One region of the Pseudomonas shirazica genome, then DNA from elsewhere that is predicted to be linked to it. Evidence: riboswitches for the same ligand, from Rfam matches in the RefSeq annotation. Region 1 holds a riboswitch; each other region holds the start of a gene.
What was found. A riboswitch is a leader RNA that binds a small molecule or an ion and turns the genes downstream of it on or off. The one in region 1 is predicted to bind cobalamin.

Region 2: it holds a riboswitch for cobalamin, as region 1 does, so the genes downstream of both, IMX18_RS10255 (CbtB domain-containing protein) here and IMX18_RS14725 (ABC transporter substrate-binding protein) in region 1, are expected to answer to the same signal.
Region 3: it holds a riboswitch for cobalamin, as region 1 does, so the genes downstream of both, cobW (cobalamin biosynthesis protein CobW) here and IMX18_RS14725 (ABC transporter substrate-binding protein) in region 1, are expected to answer to the same signal.

Annotation. Positions count from the first base shown of each region.
Region 1 covers NZ_CP063456.1:3,183,145-3,187,485, forward strand. Annotated here, with positions in the region: gene IMX18_RS14715 (TonB-dependent receptor) at 1-763, shown strand, start outside; gene IMX18_RS14720 (acetyltransferase domain-containing protein) at 1,054-2,220, shown strand; cobalamin riboswitch at 2,249-2,446, shown strand; gene IMX18_RS14725 (ABC transporter substrate-binding protein) at 2,558-3,568, shown strand; gene IMX18_RS14730 (FecCD family ABC transporter permease) at 3,568-4,341, shown strand, end outside.
Region 2 covers NZ_CP063456.1:2,247,412-2,251,752, forward strand. Annotated here, with positions in the region: gene IMX18_RS10235 (DUF1272 domain-containing protein) at 191-433, opposite strand; gene cobM (precorrin-4 C(11)-methyltransferase) at 500-1,252, opposite strand; gene IMX18_RS10245 (cobalamin biosynthesis protein) at 1,286-1,672, opposite strand; gene IMX18_RS10250 (CbtA family protein) at 1,672-2,358, opposite strand; gene IMX18_RS10255 (CbtB domain-containing protein) at 2,369-2,557, opposite strand; cobalamin riboswitch at 2,651-2,873, opposite strand; gene IMX18_RS10260 (GNAT family N-acetyltransferase) at 3,284-3,763, opposite strand; gene IMX18_RS10265 (LysE family translocator) at 3,897-4,341, shown strand, end outside.
Region 3 covers NZ_CP063456.1:2,656,672-2,661,012, reverse strand. Annotated here, with positions in the region: gene IMX18_RS12065 (branched-chain amino acid aminotransferase) at 1-935, opposite strand, end outside; cobalamin riboswitch at 1,409-1,621, shown strand; gene cobW (cobalamin biosynthesis protein CobW) at 1,722-2,789, shown strand; gene cobN (cobaltochelatase subunit CobN) at 2,793-4,341, shown strand, end outside.

The DNA of each region.
Region 1 (4,341 bases):
GACCACCGACAGCCGCAGCGACCGCAGCCTGCAAGGCGGCAACTGGCGTGCCGGGCTGGTGTTCGCGGTCAGCGACGACCTGTCGCTGTATGGCCAGTACTCCACCAGCGAGGATGGGGTCGACAACCTCATCAGCCTCAGCGCCAACCAGATGCACTACGACCTGACCGAGGCCAGGCAGACCGAAGTGGGCCTGAAGCAGCGCTTCTGGGAAGGGCGTGGCGAATGGACATTGGCGGCCTACCACATCGTCAAGAAGAAGCTGCTGGTGGATGACCCGGTCACCCACGAGAAGCAACAGGCTGGCCAGCAGACGTCCGACGGCCTGGAGGCAACCCTGGAACTGGCGCTGGCGCACCAGTGGCAGGTGTCGGCCAACGCGGCGATCGTGCGCGCAAGGTACGACGACTTCGACGAAATGGTCGGCGGCGTGGCGCAGGATCGTGCGGGCAATCGCCCGGCCAATGTCCCGCGGCGTACCGCCAACCTGTGGCTGAGCAAAGGCTTCGGCCAGCGGCTGGAGGCCGGCATTGGCGCGCGTTATGTGGACGAGCGCTATGCCAATACCGCCAACACCCAGAGCGCCCCCGGCTACACCGTGGTCGATGCCGACATCGGCTGGCAGGTGTTGCCGGATGTACGGCTGGGGTTGCAGTTGAACAACCTGTTCGACCGTGAGTATGTGCAGTCGGCGTTCAGTGGCCAGCAGTGGCTGATGGGGATGCCACGGTCGTACTTTGCGACGGTGGATTACAGCTTCTGATCTGAACTGCCTGCACCGGCCTCTTCGCGGGCTTGCCCGCTCCCACAGGAGTACCGCTGCCCTCAGGCCCGATGAGAAACCTTTGTAGGAGCAGCCTTGTGCTGCGAAGAGGCCATAACTGCCACAGAAAAGCTTCTGTCATGCCGCCCCCTTCGCAGCACAAGGCTGCTCCTACAGGTCCGCTGGGTAGCCGCGAAGAGATCGCTCAACACAGAAACCACTACCCGACGCCGAACAAATAGTTATAAGATAACGTTTCAGTTGACATCCATTCCTATCAGCGACCTCCCATGACAAGCGCCAGCGCCAACCCCACCCTGGTCACCCAGCGCCTGCAGAGCATCGACGCCCTGCGCGGCCTGGTAATCCTGTTCATGCTCCTGGACCACGTTCGTGAAACCTTCTTCCTGCACCGCCAGGTCAGTGACCCGATGGCCATTGATACCACCGAGCCCACGCTGTTCTTCAGCCGCACCCTGGCCCACCTGTGCGCGCCGGTGTTCGTCTTGCTGACCGGCCTTTCAGCCTGGCTGTACGGCGAGAAACACCAGGGCCGCGGCGATGTCTCGGCGTTCCTGTTCAAGCGTGGTCTGTTCCTGGTGGTGCTGGAGTTCACCCTGGTCAACTTCGCCTGGACCTTCCAGCTGCCGCCCAGCGTCATCTACCTGCAAGTGATCTGGGCCATCGGCGTGAGCATGATCGCCCTGTCGTTGCTGGTGTGGTTGCCACGTGCCGCCCTGATCGCCGTGGGCGCAATCATCATCGCCGGCCACAACCTGCTCGATGGCCTGCACTTCGGCGTCGAATCCGCCCTGCACGTGCCATGGGCGATCCTGCATGACCGGGGCTGGCTGGAGTTCTCCGAAAACCTGCGCCTGCGCACCTCCTACCCGGTGCTGCCGTGGATCGGGGTCATCGCCCTGGGCTACGGCCTGGGCCCTTGGTTCGCCCGTGCCAGCGAGGCCGGCCAGCGTCAGCATCGCCTGCTGCTGGCCGGGCTGATCGCGCTGCTGGGCTTTGTCGTGCTGCGCCTGGTCAACGGCTACGGCGAGGCGCCGTGGAGCGTTTACCCGACCGTCACGCAAACCCTGATGAGCTTCTTCAACATCACCAAGTACCCGCCATCGCTGCTGTTCCTGGCCCTGACCCTGGGCTGTGGCCTGCTGTTGCTGCGCGCCTTCGAACGCGCCGGCCAGGCCCGCTGGATCAGTGCCCTGGCGGTGTTCGGCGCGGCACCGATGTTCTTCTACCTGCTGCACCTGTATGTGCTGAAGCTGCTGTACCTGGCCAGCGTGGCGCTGTTCGGCCGCAACCATGGTGACTACTTCGGCTTCGATGGCATCGCCGCGGTGTGGCTGGGGGCAGTGCTGCTGGCAGTTTCGCTGTACCTGCCGGTGCGCTGGTTCGCCCGCCTGAAGGCGCGGCGGCGCGACATCACCTGGCTGAAGTACTTCTGAAAAGCGTTTTCACCCGGCGGCACGATGGTCTACCATGCCGGCCGCCGGTTTCCACCACGGAATCAATAGGGAATCCCAGGCCCGCCAGTTCGGGCCAAACGGAACTGCCCCCGCAACTGTAGGTGCCGAGCCTGCTCCATCAATGCCACTGGGCCACGAACCCGGGAAGGCCGGAGCCAGGCCATGACGCACCAGTCAGGAGACCTGCCGGCCCACATTCACCAACCGGCGGGGTGTCCGGGATTGGCCATCAGTGTTGCCCCTGCCGCCAGCTGGGGCTCGGCGATGCCTGTCCGTGCGTTCCTCACCCGAACTGTCCGATAGGAGATCGCCCAGCATGCTGCCCCGTTTTGCCACCCTGCTCGCCGGCCTCGGCCTTACCGGCCTGGCCCAGGCTGCTGCCACCCACTACCCGCTGACGGTCGACAACTGCGGCAAGCCGCAAACCTTCGCCCAGGCGCCGCAACGCGCGGTCACCATTGGCCAGGCCAGTACCGAGATGCTCTACGCGCTGGGGCTGGGCGACAAACTGGCGGCCACCTCGCTGTGGTTCAACAATGTGCTGCCCGAGTACCAGGTGCAGAACGCCAAGGTGCCGCGCCTGGCCGACAACGAGCCCAGCTTCGAGGCGGTAGTGGGCAAGCGCCCGCAACTGGTGACGGTGCAGTTCGAATGGATGGTCGGTGCCCAGGGGGCGGTCGCCACCCGCGAACAGTTCGATGAACTGGGCATCCCCACCTACCTGCTGCCATCGGACTGCGAAGGCAAGGACAACCTGGTGGGTGCCGACGGTACTCGCCTGCAGGCGTTTCAGGTCGACACCCTCTACAAGAGCGTCAGCCAGCTGGCGGCAATCTTCGACGTGCAGGACCGTGGCACAGCCCTGAATGCCGAGCTCAGAGGCCGCCTGGACAGTGCCAAGGCGCAACTGGCCGACAAGGACCTGTCCGCCACCTCGGCGCTGTTCTGGTTCTCCAGCGCCGATCTGCACATCGACCCCTATGTGGCGGGCCGTCAGGGGGTCGCCGATTTCATGCTGCGCACCCTTGGCGTGCGCAACGTGGTCGAGTCCAGCGAAGAATGGCCGACCGTAGGCTGGGAAACCCTGGCCAAGGCCAACCCCACCTGGCTGATCATTGCCCGCATGGACCGCCGCCGCTACCCCGCCGACGACTACCAGAAGAAGCTGGCATTCCTGCGTAGCGACCCGGTAACGCGCAACATGGACGCGGTGAAGCACGACCGCATCATCATCCTCGACGCCGACGCCATGCAGGCCGGCATTCGCTTGTTCAGCGGCCTGCAGACGCTGGCCGCTGCCTTCGCCAGCGGCAAAGCAGCCCAGTAATGATGCGCCTGCTACCCTGCATCGCCGTTGCCCTGGCCGCCCTGTTGGCGGCCCTGCTGGCCGGCACCGCCATCGGCGAAACCAACCTGTCGCCCGGCGTGGTCGGCCAGGTACTGGCCAACCACCTGTGGCAGGCCGGCTACCCGGTCGACCCGATCGACGCCGGCATCGTCTGGAACTACCGCCTGCCCCGCACCCTGGTTGCCGCAGCCTGCGGCGCCGGCCTGGCCACCTGCGGCGTGATCCTCCAGGCACTGTTGCGCAACCCGTTGGCCGAGCCTTACCTGCTGGGCCTGTCTGCCGGCGCCTCGACCGGTGCGGTGCTGGTGGGCCTGCTGGGCTTCGGCAGCCTGGCGCTGAGCATGTCCGGCGGCGCGTTCATCGGTGCCCTGGCAGCGTTCGCTTTGGTTCTGATGCTGGCCCGGGCAGCCGGCCCCAGCAGCAACAATGCCCAGGTGATCCTTGCCGGGATCGCCGGCTCGCAACTGTTCAACGCCCTTACCGCCTTCCTCATCACCATGTCGGCCACCGCCGAGCAGGCGCGCGGCATCCTGTTCTGGCTGCTGGGTAACCTCAGTGGTGTACGTTGGCCTTCGGTGTGGCTGGCCGTGCCAGTTGTACTGTTTGGGCTGTTGGTGTGCCTGTGGCATCGCCGTGCCTTGGATGCCTTCACCTTCGGTGCCGACTCGGCGGCGTCGCTGGGCATCCCGGTGCGGCGTACCCAGTTGCTGCTGATCAGCTGCGCGGCGCTGGTGACCGCGGTGATGGTGTCC
Region 2 (4,341 bases), 940 kb from region 1:
CTTCCTGGATCACTCAGGAATACGTCTGCAAGTGGGGTTATCGGAAGCGCTGCACGATACGACCATTCCCGAAATTTGGTAATGCCGAGTATAGAAGTGTTGAAAGTCCACGTGCTTGTTGTTGAAAAGTCCTACAAAAAGTGGGAAAGACATCACCCTGGCAAAGCGGCGATGCCTGTTTTTGTAGTCGTCATGCGCAGGCGGAGTGTGATTTGCTCACGCGCTGGGTTGAGGCGGGGTTGTTGGCCAGTGCCTGGCCGACCCGTGTCGGGCGTGCCACCAGCTGGCCGGTGCAGTTCGGGCAGCGGCCCTGGAAACGGGTTTCGGCGCAGGTGCGGCAGAAGGTGCATTCGAAGGAGCAGATCAGCGCATCGGGGCTGTCACCCGGCAGATCGGTATCGCAGCACTCGCAGTTTGGGCGTAGGTCCAGCATGGGCATGACTCCTGTTTGCAGGCGGGAAACCGGAGTCTGCTACGCCTGCGGCGAACCTGGCAATGCTCAGTCGCCAGGGCGATACAGGTGGGCGTGCCCGGCGCGATACAAGGCCGATTCGGCAAACGGTGTGTCGCCCAGCACGTGGCCCACAAGGATCAGCGCCGTGCGCCGGAAATCCTTGGCCGCGACGCGTTCCACGATATCGCCGAGGGTACCGCGCACCCAGTCCTGGTCCGGCCAGGTGGCACGATGCACCACCGCCACCGGGCAGTGCGTGCCGTAGTGCGGCAGCAGTTCTTCGACGATACGCGACAGGTGCTTGACCCCCAGGTGAATCGCCAGGGTGCTGCCATGGCGCGCCAGCTCGCCCAGCTGCTCGCCGGGCGGCATCGGCGAGCTGTCACCATAGCGGGTGAGGATAACGGTCTGCGCTACCTGGGGCAGGGTCAGTTCGCAGCCGAGCAGGGCGGCGCTGGCCGCTGTAGCGGTGACCCCGGGGATGATCTGGTAATCGATGCCCAGCGTTTGCAGATGGCGGATCTGCTCGCCGATGGCGCCGTACAGGCTGGGGTCGCCACTGTGTACCCGAGCCACATCCTGGCCTTGCTCATGCGCACTGCGCATGGCGGCGATGATCTGTTCCAAATGCAGTTCGGCACTGTTGATCACGGTCTCGGCCTGGTGGCCCTCGAGCACGGCGGCCGGCACCAGCGAGCCGGCATAGATGATCACCGGGCACTGGCGGATCAGCCGTTGGCCCTTGACCGTGATCAGTTCCGGGTCGCCGGGGCCGGCGCCGATGAAGTAGACCGTCATGGTAAGTCCTTGCAGGAAAGAGGGGTGAAACGTTCAACAGGCCAGGGCGAGAGTAGCCGGGCCCAGTACCTGGCGCGTCAGCAGCAACCTGGCCGTGCCGAGCCGCTGGCTGGCCAGGGCCAGTGCCGCACTCTCCGCCACGCCCCAGCAGCCACAGTGGGCATGGGCAGCGGCGGAGCGGTGGCTGAGCTGGAGTTCGTAGGGTTGCAACTGCGCGGTATCGTACAACACCAAAGGCAGGCCGAGGCGTTCGGACAGTTGCTGCAAGCCGGGCTCGTCGGCCTTCAGGCTGATGCTGGCGATGCCTTGCAGGTCGGCCAACGCCAGGCCCTGGGTGGCCAGGGCCTGGCGCAGCAAGATTTCCAGCGTATCCGCCGGGCAACCCCGACGACAGCCGAAGCCGGCGTAGAAGGCAGGCATCAGGCCTGGCTGGAGCGCCGGAACAGCCAGGCGCTGATCAGGCCCAGGGCCAGCCAGAATGCGGCGTTGGTCAGCCAGGAGGCCACTTTGAACTGGGTTTCCAAGGCGGCGGGGGCCAGGCTCTCGTGCACCTCGGGTTGCGGCGCACCGATCACATGGGGAATGACCAGCAGCACAGCGCCCAGCGCCTTCAGCAACCAGTGGCGAGCGAACACCAACAGGGCCAGGCCCAGCGCGGTGGCACTGGCGGTGCCGATCCACCAGGCCTGGCGTTGCCCCAGGTCGGCTGCGGCAGTACCTGGCAGTTCCGGCGGCAGGCCCAGGGTCGGGGCCAGGCAGAACACGGCGAAGCCGGCCAGGCCCCAGAGTGCGCCGGTGCCGGCTCGCTTGGGTTCACGCAGGCTGTACAGGGCGGTGAGAATCAGGGCGAAGCCGACCGCGACCACCAGGTTGCCGCCGGTGGTGGACAGCACTCGCTGCCAGCCGTCTTCAGGTGCCCAGGCCTCGGCGCTGTGTTCATGCGCTGCCACTTCGCCGGCATGCTCGTGCTCGGCGACGGGGGCCGAGGATTCGTAGGTTTCTGCCTCGAGAATCAGCGGGGCGACCCAAAAGCTCTGCAGCAAGGTCAGCAGCAAGGCCGCCAGCAACCCGCTGAAGCCCGCGGTGCGGGCAATGCGTGTGATCATCGGGTTGTACTCAGTGGCAGGGGAATGCGGCGCTGTGGCGGGTGTCGTGGGCGGCGTTGTGCACGGCCTCGATGTGCGAAAAGCCGGCGAAGTACACCAGGCACAGGCCCAGCAGGCTGGCGCCGATGGCGATGACGACACGCTGGCTGAGGGTGACGGGGGTGGTAATGCTGTGTTGCTTGGCGCTGGTGACGGGCATGACGCGTTCCTCTGCTTTTTGTGGGCAACGGGCAAGCGCGGCAGCCCCGAGCGTGGCAGCCCAGGGGAATGCAACAGCGCCCGCCCACCGCGGGGTGTTCATGAACGCCAGGCCGGTCTCCGGGCTTGCGAGGAGGAGCCAGGCTCCTGGAAAGCGTCACCTTCCCATGCCGGGGATCAGGCACAGTGGTACAGACGCTTCGCTCGCTTACCGTTGCGGGGGCAGCACCGGCCTTGTCCGGCCCTGCTGGAGGGCCTGTGACGCACCGGTTTCCCGTTTCACCCCCATCGGGGGCACCTGAACGCGAGGCATAAGGAGACCATGGGGCGGGGCTGGCGTCAATTGCCCTGATGATAGGGCTTTGGTTTTGCAGTGCCTGGGAGATCGAGCGCCGCCCGCGCGGCGCTTCGCGGCACAAGGCCGCTCCTACATCTGTTTCCGGCCAATTACTCCCGTGCCAGGTGGGTTGCAGCCTTGGTGCTTGGCTGAAGATTGATGAGGAGCAGTCGTGCGCCCCTCGATATCGAATGGAACAAACAAGACGGACAGAGGTGAACTCACAGGAGTAACTGGCCCGAAACAGATGTAGGAGCGGCCTTGTGCCGCGAAGCGCCGCGCGGGCGGCGCTCGATCTCCCAGGCGCTGAAAAGCTCAAGGCATGCGCACTCAAGCCCTCATGTAAGCCGGTTCGGCCTGTAGTGGTCTATGCCGTGAGCATCCACCCGGTCAGCCCCGGGCAAACGCCGCAAGCTTGTCCCCGTCCAGCCGGTAGCGCACCCACTCATCCTGCGCTTCGGCCCCCAGCTTCTGATAGAAGCCGATAGCCGGCTTGTTCCAGTCCAGAACGCTCCATTCCAGCCGTCCGCAATTCTTCGCCACCGCCTCGCGGGCGATGTGCCGCAGCAATTGCCGCCCGGCACCGTCGCCGCGCTGCTCGGGCGTTATGTACAGGTCTTCCAGGTAGATGCCGTTGCGCCCGAGCCAGGTCGAGTAGCTATAGAAATACACGGCAAAGCCGATTGCCCGGCCATCGCGCTCGCACATCAGGCTATGCACGGTGCTGCCCTCGCCAAAAAGGCTGTGCTCGATATCGGCAACGCTCGCGATCACCTCGTGGCGGGCGCGTTCGTACTCTGCCAGCTCGGTGATGAAGGCAAGTATCTGCTCGGCGTCGGCGCGAACGGCAGGACGGATGGTGAGGCTCATGGGACGGCTTCCTTGATCTGATGGTAGCGGTACAGCGATGTGTATCTACACAATTTCGTTAAACTGTACCGGTCGCAGAGGAGGGCGACTCCGTTAGTGTGACAGCACCCATAAAAAAAGTGGATTGCCTGCCATGCTTGCCTCTGCCGACCTGCTGACCGCCTTCGTGCTGTTCGCCTTCGTGTCTTCCATCACTCCCGGCCCCAACAACACCATGCTGCTTGCCTCCGGGGTGAATTTCGGTGTGCGTCGCTCGATCCCGCACGCCCTGGGCATCAGTGTCGGTTTCATGGTGATGGTGCTGGCTGTCGGCCTGGGCCTGGGCGAGGTGTTCAAGGCCTGGCCGGCGCTGTATACGGTATTGCGTTACACCGGTGCCGCCTACCTGCTGTACCTGGCCTGGAAGATCGCCACCTCCGGGCCGGTCGGCACAGCTTCGTCCAGTGCCCGCAAACCGCTGGGCTTCTGGGGAGCGGCGGCATTCCAGTGGGTCAACCCCAAGGCCTGGGTGATGGCAGTCGGGGCAATCACCACCTACACGCCGGCGCAGGGCTATGTGACCAACGTCATTGTCATTG
Region 3 (4,341 bases), 530 kb from region 1:
ACCGGGCCGACCTTTTCCAGGTCGTGGAACACGTGCAGCTTGCCGTTGTACTCGATGCCGCCGATCGGGGTGATCACCGCAGCGGTACCGCAGGCGCCGGCTTCGATGAAGCGGTCCAGCTTGTTGATTTCCACATCGCCTTCGATCACGGTCAGGCCCAGGCGCGATTGCGCCAGTTCCATCAGCGACAGGCGGGTGATGCCCGGCAGCACCGAAGCCGATTTCGGGGTGACGAACTCGTTGTTGGCGGTGATGCCGAAGAAGTTGGCCGAACCGACTTCCTCGATCTTGGTGTGGGTCAGCGGGTCGAGGTAGATGGCGTCGGCGAAGTTGGCTTTCTTCGCTTCTGCACCCGGCTGCAGGCTGGCGGCGTAGTTGCCACCGACCTTGGCCGCGCCAGTGCCTTGCGGGGCTGCGCGGTCGAAGCTGGAGATCTGGAAGTTGTGCGGCTTCATGCCGCCCTTGAAGTACGAGCCAACCGGGATGGCGAAGATCGAGAAGATGAACTCGGGGGCGGTGCGCACGCCAATGTTGTCACCGGTGCCGATCACGAACGGGCGCAGGTAGAGGGCGCCTTTACCATGCGGTGGCACGAACTTCTCGTTGGCCTTGACCACTTGCTTGCACGCCTCGATGAACACATCGGTCGGCACCTGCGGCATCAGCAGGCGGGCGCAGCTGCGCTGCATGCGGGCGGCATTCTGGTCCGGGCGGAACAGGTTGATCGAACCGTCCTTGCAACGGTAGGCCTTGAGGCCCTCGAAGCACTGCTGGCCGTAGTGCAGGGCAGTGGAGCCTTCACTGATGTGCAGTACGTTGTCTTCGGTCAGGGTGCCCTTGTCCCACTCGCCATTGCGCCATACGGACAGGTAGCGTTTGTCGGTCTTGATGTAGTCGAAACCCAGCTTGTCCCAATTAATGCTTTCGTTGCTCATGACACCCTCATTGTCTTGCAAGTGCCCGATTGCTCGGGCTGCTGTTATATGCGCACCACGCCACCATAATACATCCGTGGCAGATCGGGAACGGCCAGTCACGAATTGATAGCCTGCAATGCATTTATTGCGGCACGGCGCAGGTATTGCAGTGGGGCTGCGAGGTGCTCGCCACAACATTTTCAGGGCCTGTGAGATCGAGCGCCGCCCGCGCGGCGCTTCGCAGCACAAGGCTGCTCCTACATTTGTTTCGGGCCAGTAACGCCTGTACCAATGCGCGCGACCGCCTTGTTTGTCCGGCACGATATCGAGGTGGACACCAAGGGGCCGCGCGCCTTTGCCTCAGGAATAATTGGCCCGAAACAGATGTAGGAGCAGCCTTGTGCTGCGAAGCGCCGCCCGCGCGGCGCTCGATCTCACAGGCGCTACAAGAATCGAGGCGAGCCAATGGTTGACCACCCGCCAGCCACTGCGTAGCCTTGCCACTTCGAGGTTCTTCGGCCAGGCCGAAGCTAAGACGGGAACGCGGTACAAGCCGCGGCTGCCCCCGCAACTGTAAGCACCGACAACGGATCGACACAGCCACTGCGCTCGCGCGCGGGAAGGCGTCATCCCGCCAGCCTGCTGCACCAGCGGGCACATGGAACGGTGCGAGCCAGGAGACCTGCCTCGTCACGTTTTCGACTTTCAACCGGGCGGGGTGATCCGGTGGCGAACAAGCCCGGCCGGCCTGGCCTGCGGCTGTCGTCCTGCATGCCCGCGCCAATCTGCCAAGGGCAATGCGACATGAAAACACTGGCCAAGCTCCCCGTCACCATCGTCACCGGCTTCCTCGGCTCGGGCAAGACTACCTTGCTGCGCCACATGCTCGACAACGCCCAGGGCCGCCGCATTGCGGTAATCGTCAACGAGTTCGGCGAGCTGGGCATCGACGGCGAAATCCTCAAGCAGTGCAGCATCGGTTGCACCGAAGAAGAAGCCACCGGCCGCGTCTACGAGCTGGCCAACGGCTGCCTGTGCTGCACCGTGCAGGAAGAGTTCTTCCCGGTGATGCGCGAGTTGGTGGCACGCCGTGGCGACCTGGACCATATCCTCATCGAAACCAGCGGCCTGGCCCTGCCCAAACCGCTGGTGCAAGCCTTCCAGTGGCCAGAAATCCGCAATGCCTGCACCGTCGACGCGGTGATCACGGTGGTCGACAGCCCTGCGGTGGCCGCCGGCACCTTCGCCGCCTACCCGGACCAGGTCGATGCCCAGCGCAAGCTCGACCCCAACCTGGACCACGAGTCGCCACTGCACGAACTGTTCGCCGACCAGTTGGCCAGCGCCGACCTGGTGGTGCTGAACAAGGCCGACCTGATCGACGCTGCAGGCCTGGCCAAGGTCCGCACCGAGGTGGCCGAAGAACTGCCTCCGGCGGTCAAGGTTGTCGAGGCCAGCAGCGGCAAGCTGCCGCTGGAGGTGCTGCTGGGTGTGGGCGCCGAGTCCGAGGCGCACATCGATGGTCGCCGTACCCACCATGATTCCCACCATGACGGTGATGACCATGACGATCATGACCACGACGCCTTCGACTCCATCTCCATCGACCTGCCCGAAGCCGACGAAAGCCTGCTGCTCGATGCCCTGACCCAGCTGGTGGTGGAGTTCGGCATCCTGCGCGCCAAAGGCTTCGCTGCCATCCCGGGCAAACCGATGCGCCTGCTGGTGCAAGGCGTGGGTACCCGTTTCGACAAGCACTTCGACCGCGCCTGGCGCGCCGACGAGCCGCGCATCACCCGCCTGGTGCTGATTGGCCAGGACCTTGACGCCGCCCAGCTGGAAGCGCGCCTACGCCAGGCACTGGGCGCCTGACCCATGCACCTGCTGCGGACCCAGCCCGGCGGCTTCGTGCCGGATGACAGCATTGCCGACCTCGGCCAGACGCCCGCCGAGCTGGTGATTCTCTGCAGCGGCGATTCGCACCTGGCATTGCTCGCCGATACCGCCGAGCAATTGCCCGAGGATTACCCCAGCCTGCGCCTGGCCAACCCGATGCAGGTACAGAACCATGCCTCGGTCGACCTGTACGTCGACCAGGTGCTGCGCCATGCCAAGGTCATCCTGGTGTCGCTGCACGGTGGTGTCGGCTACTGGCGCTATGGCGTCGAGCAGTTGGTCGAGCTGGCCGGCCGTGGCGTGCAGCTGATCCTGGTGCCGGGTGACGACCGCCCGGACCCGGAGCTGACCAGCCTGGGCAGTGTCAGCGGCGAGCAGGCCGAACGCCTTTGGCACTACTTGCGCCAGGGCGGCAAGGCCAACGCCATCAACCTGTTCAACTGCCTGGCCAGCCAGTGGCTGGGCCGCGACTATGCCTGGGACGAGCCGCAGCCGCTGCCGCGCACTGCCGTGTATCACCCGGCCAAGGGCAGCGCCACGCTGGAGGATTGGTACCCGCAGTGGCACCCCGAGCAGCCGGTGGCGCCACTGTTGTTCTACCGCTCGCACCTGCAGGCGGCCAATACCGCGTTCATCGATGTGTTCTGCCAGCGCCTGCAGGCGGCCGGGCTCAACCCATTGCCGATCGCCGTGGCCAGCCTCAAGGAAAGTGCCTGCCTGGAGCAGGTCGAAGCCTGGCTGGACGAGGCGGGGGCCGAAGTGCTGGTCAACACCACCGGCTTTGCCCTGTCCAGCCCCGAGCGCCCCAACCTGCGCCCGTTCCGTCGTGACATTCCGGTACTGCAGGCCATCTGCGCACAAGACAACCAGCCTGGCTGGGAAGCCAGCGAGCAGGGCCTGGGGGCGCGTGACCTGGCCATGCACATTGCCCTGCCCGAACTGGACGGGCGCATCATCACCCGCCCGGTCAGTTTCAAAGACATGGCCTGGCGCAGCGAACGCAGCCAGTCCGATGTGGTCTGCTACCGCGCCCACCCCGAGCGCATGGACTTTGTCGCCGAACTGGCCCGCCGCTGGGTCGAGCTGGCGCGCCTGCCGAATGCGCAGAAGCGCGTAGCCCTGGTGCTGGCCAACTATCCGACTCGGGACGGCCGTATTGGCAATGGCGTTGGCCTGGACACGCCAGCGGCCGCGCTGAACATACTCAAGGCCCTGCAGGCCGAAGGCTATCCGCTGGCCGACTTGCCGGGCAGCGGCACGCAGCTGATCCATCAGTTGCTCGGTGGCGTGACCAACGACCTCGACCAGCTGGACCTGCGCCCCTGCGCGCAGAGCCTGAGCCTGGCCGACTACCAGGCCGCCTTCGAGCGCCTGCCAGAGGCAAACCGCCAGGCCGTGCTGGAACGCTGGGGGCCGCCGCAGCAGGACCCGATGTACCGCAGTGGCCGGCTGATGGTGGCCGGCCTGCGCTTTGGCTTGACCTTTGTCGGCATCCAGCCGGCGCGCGGTTACCAGGTGGACCCCAGCG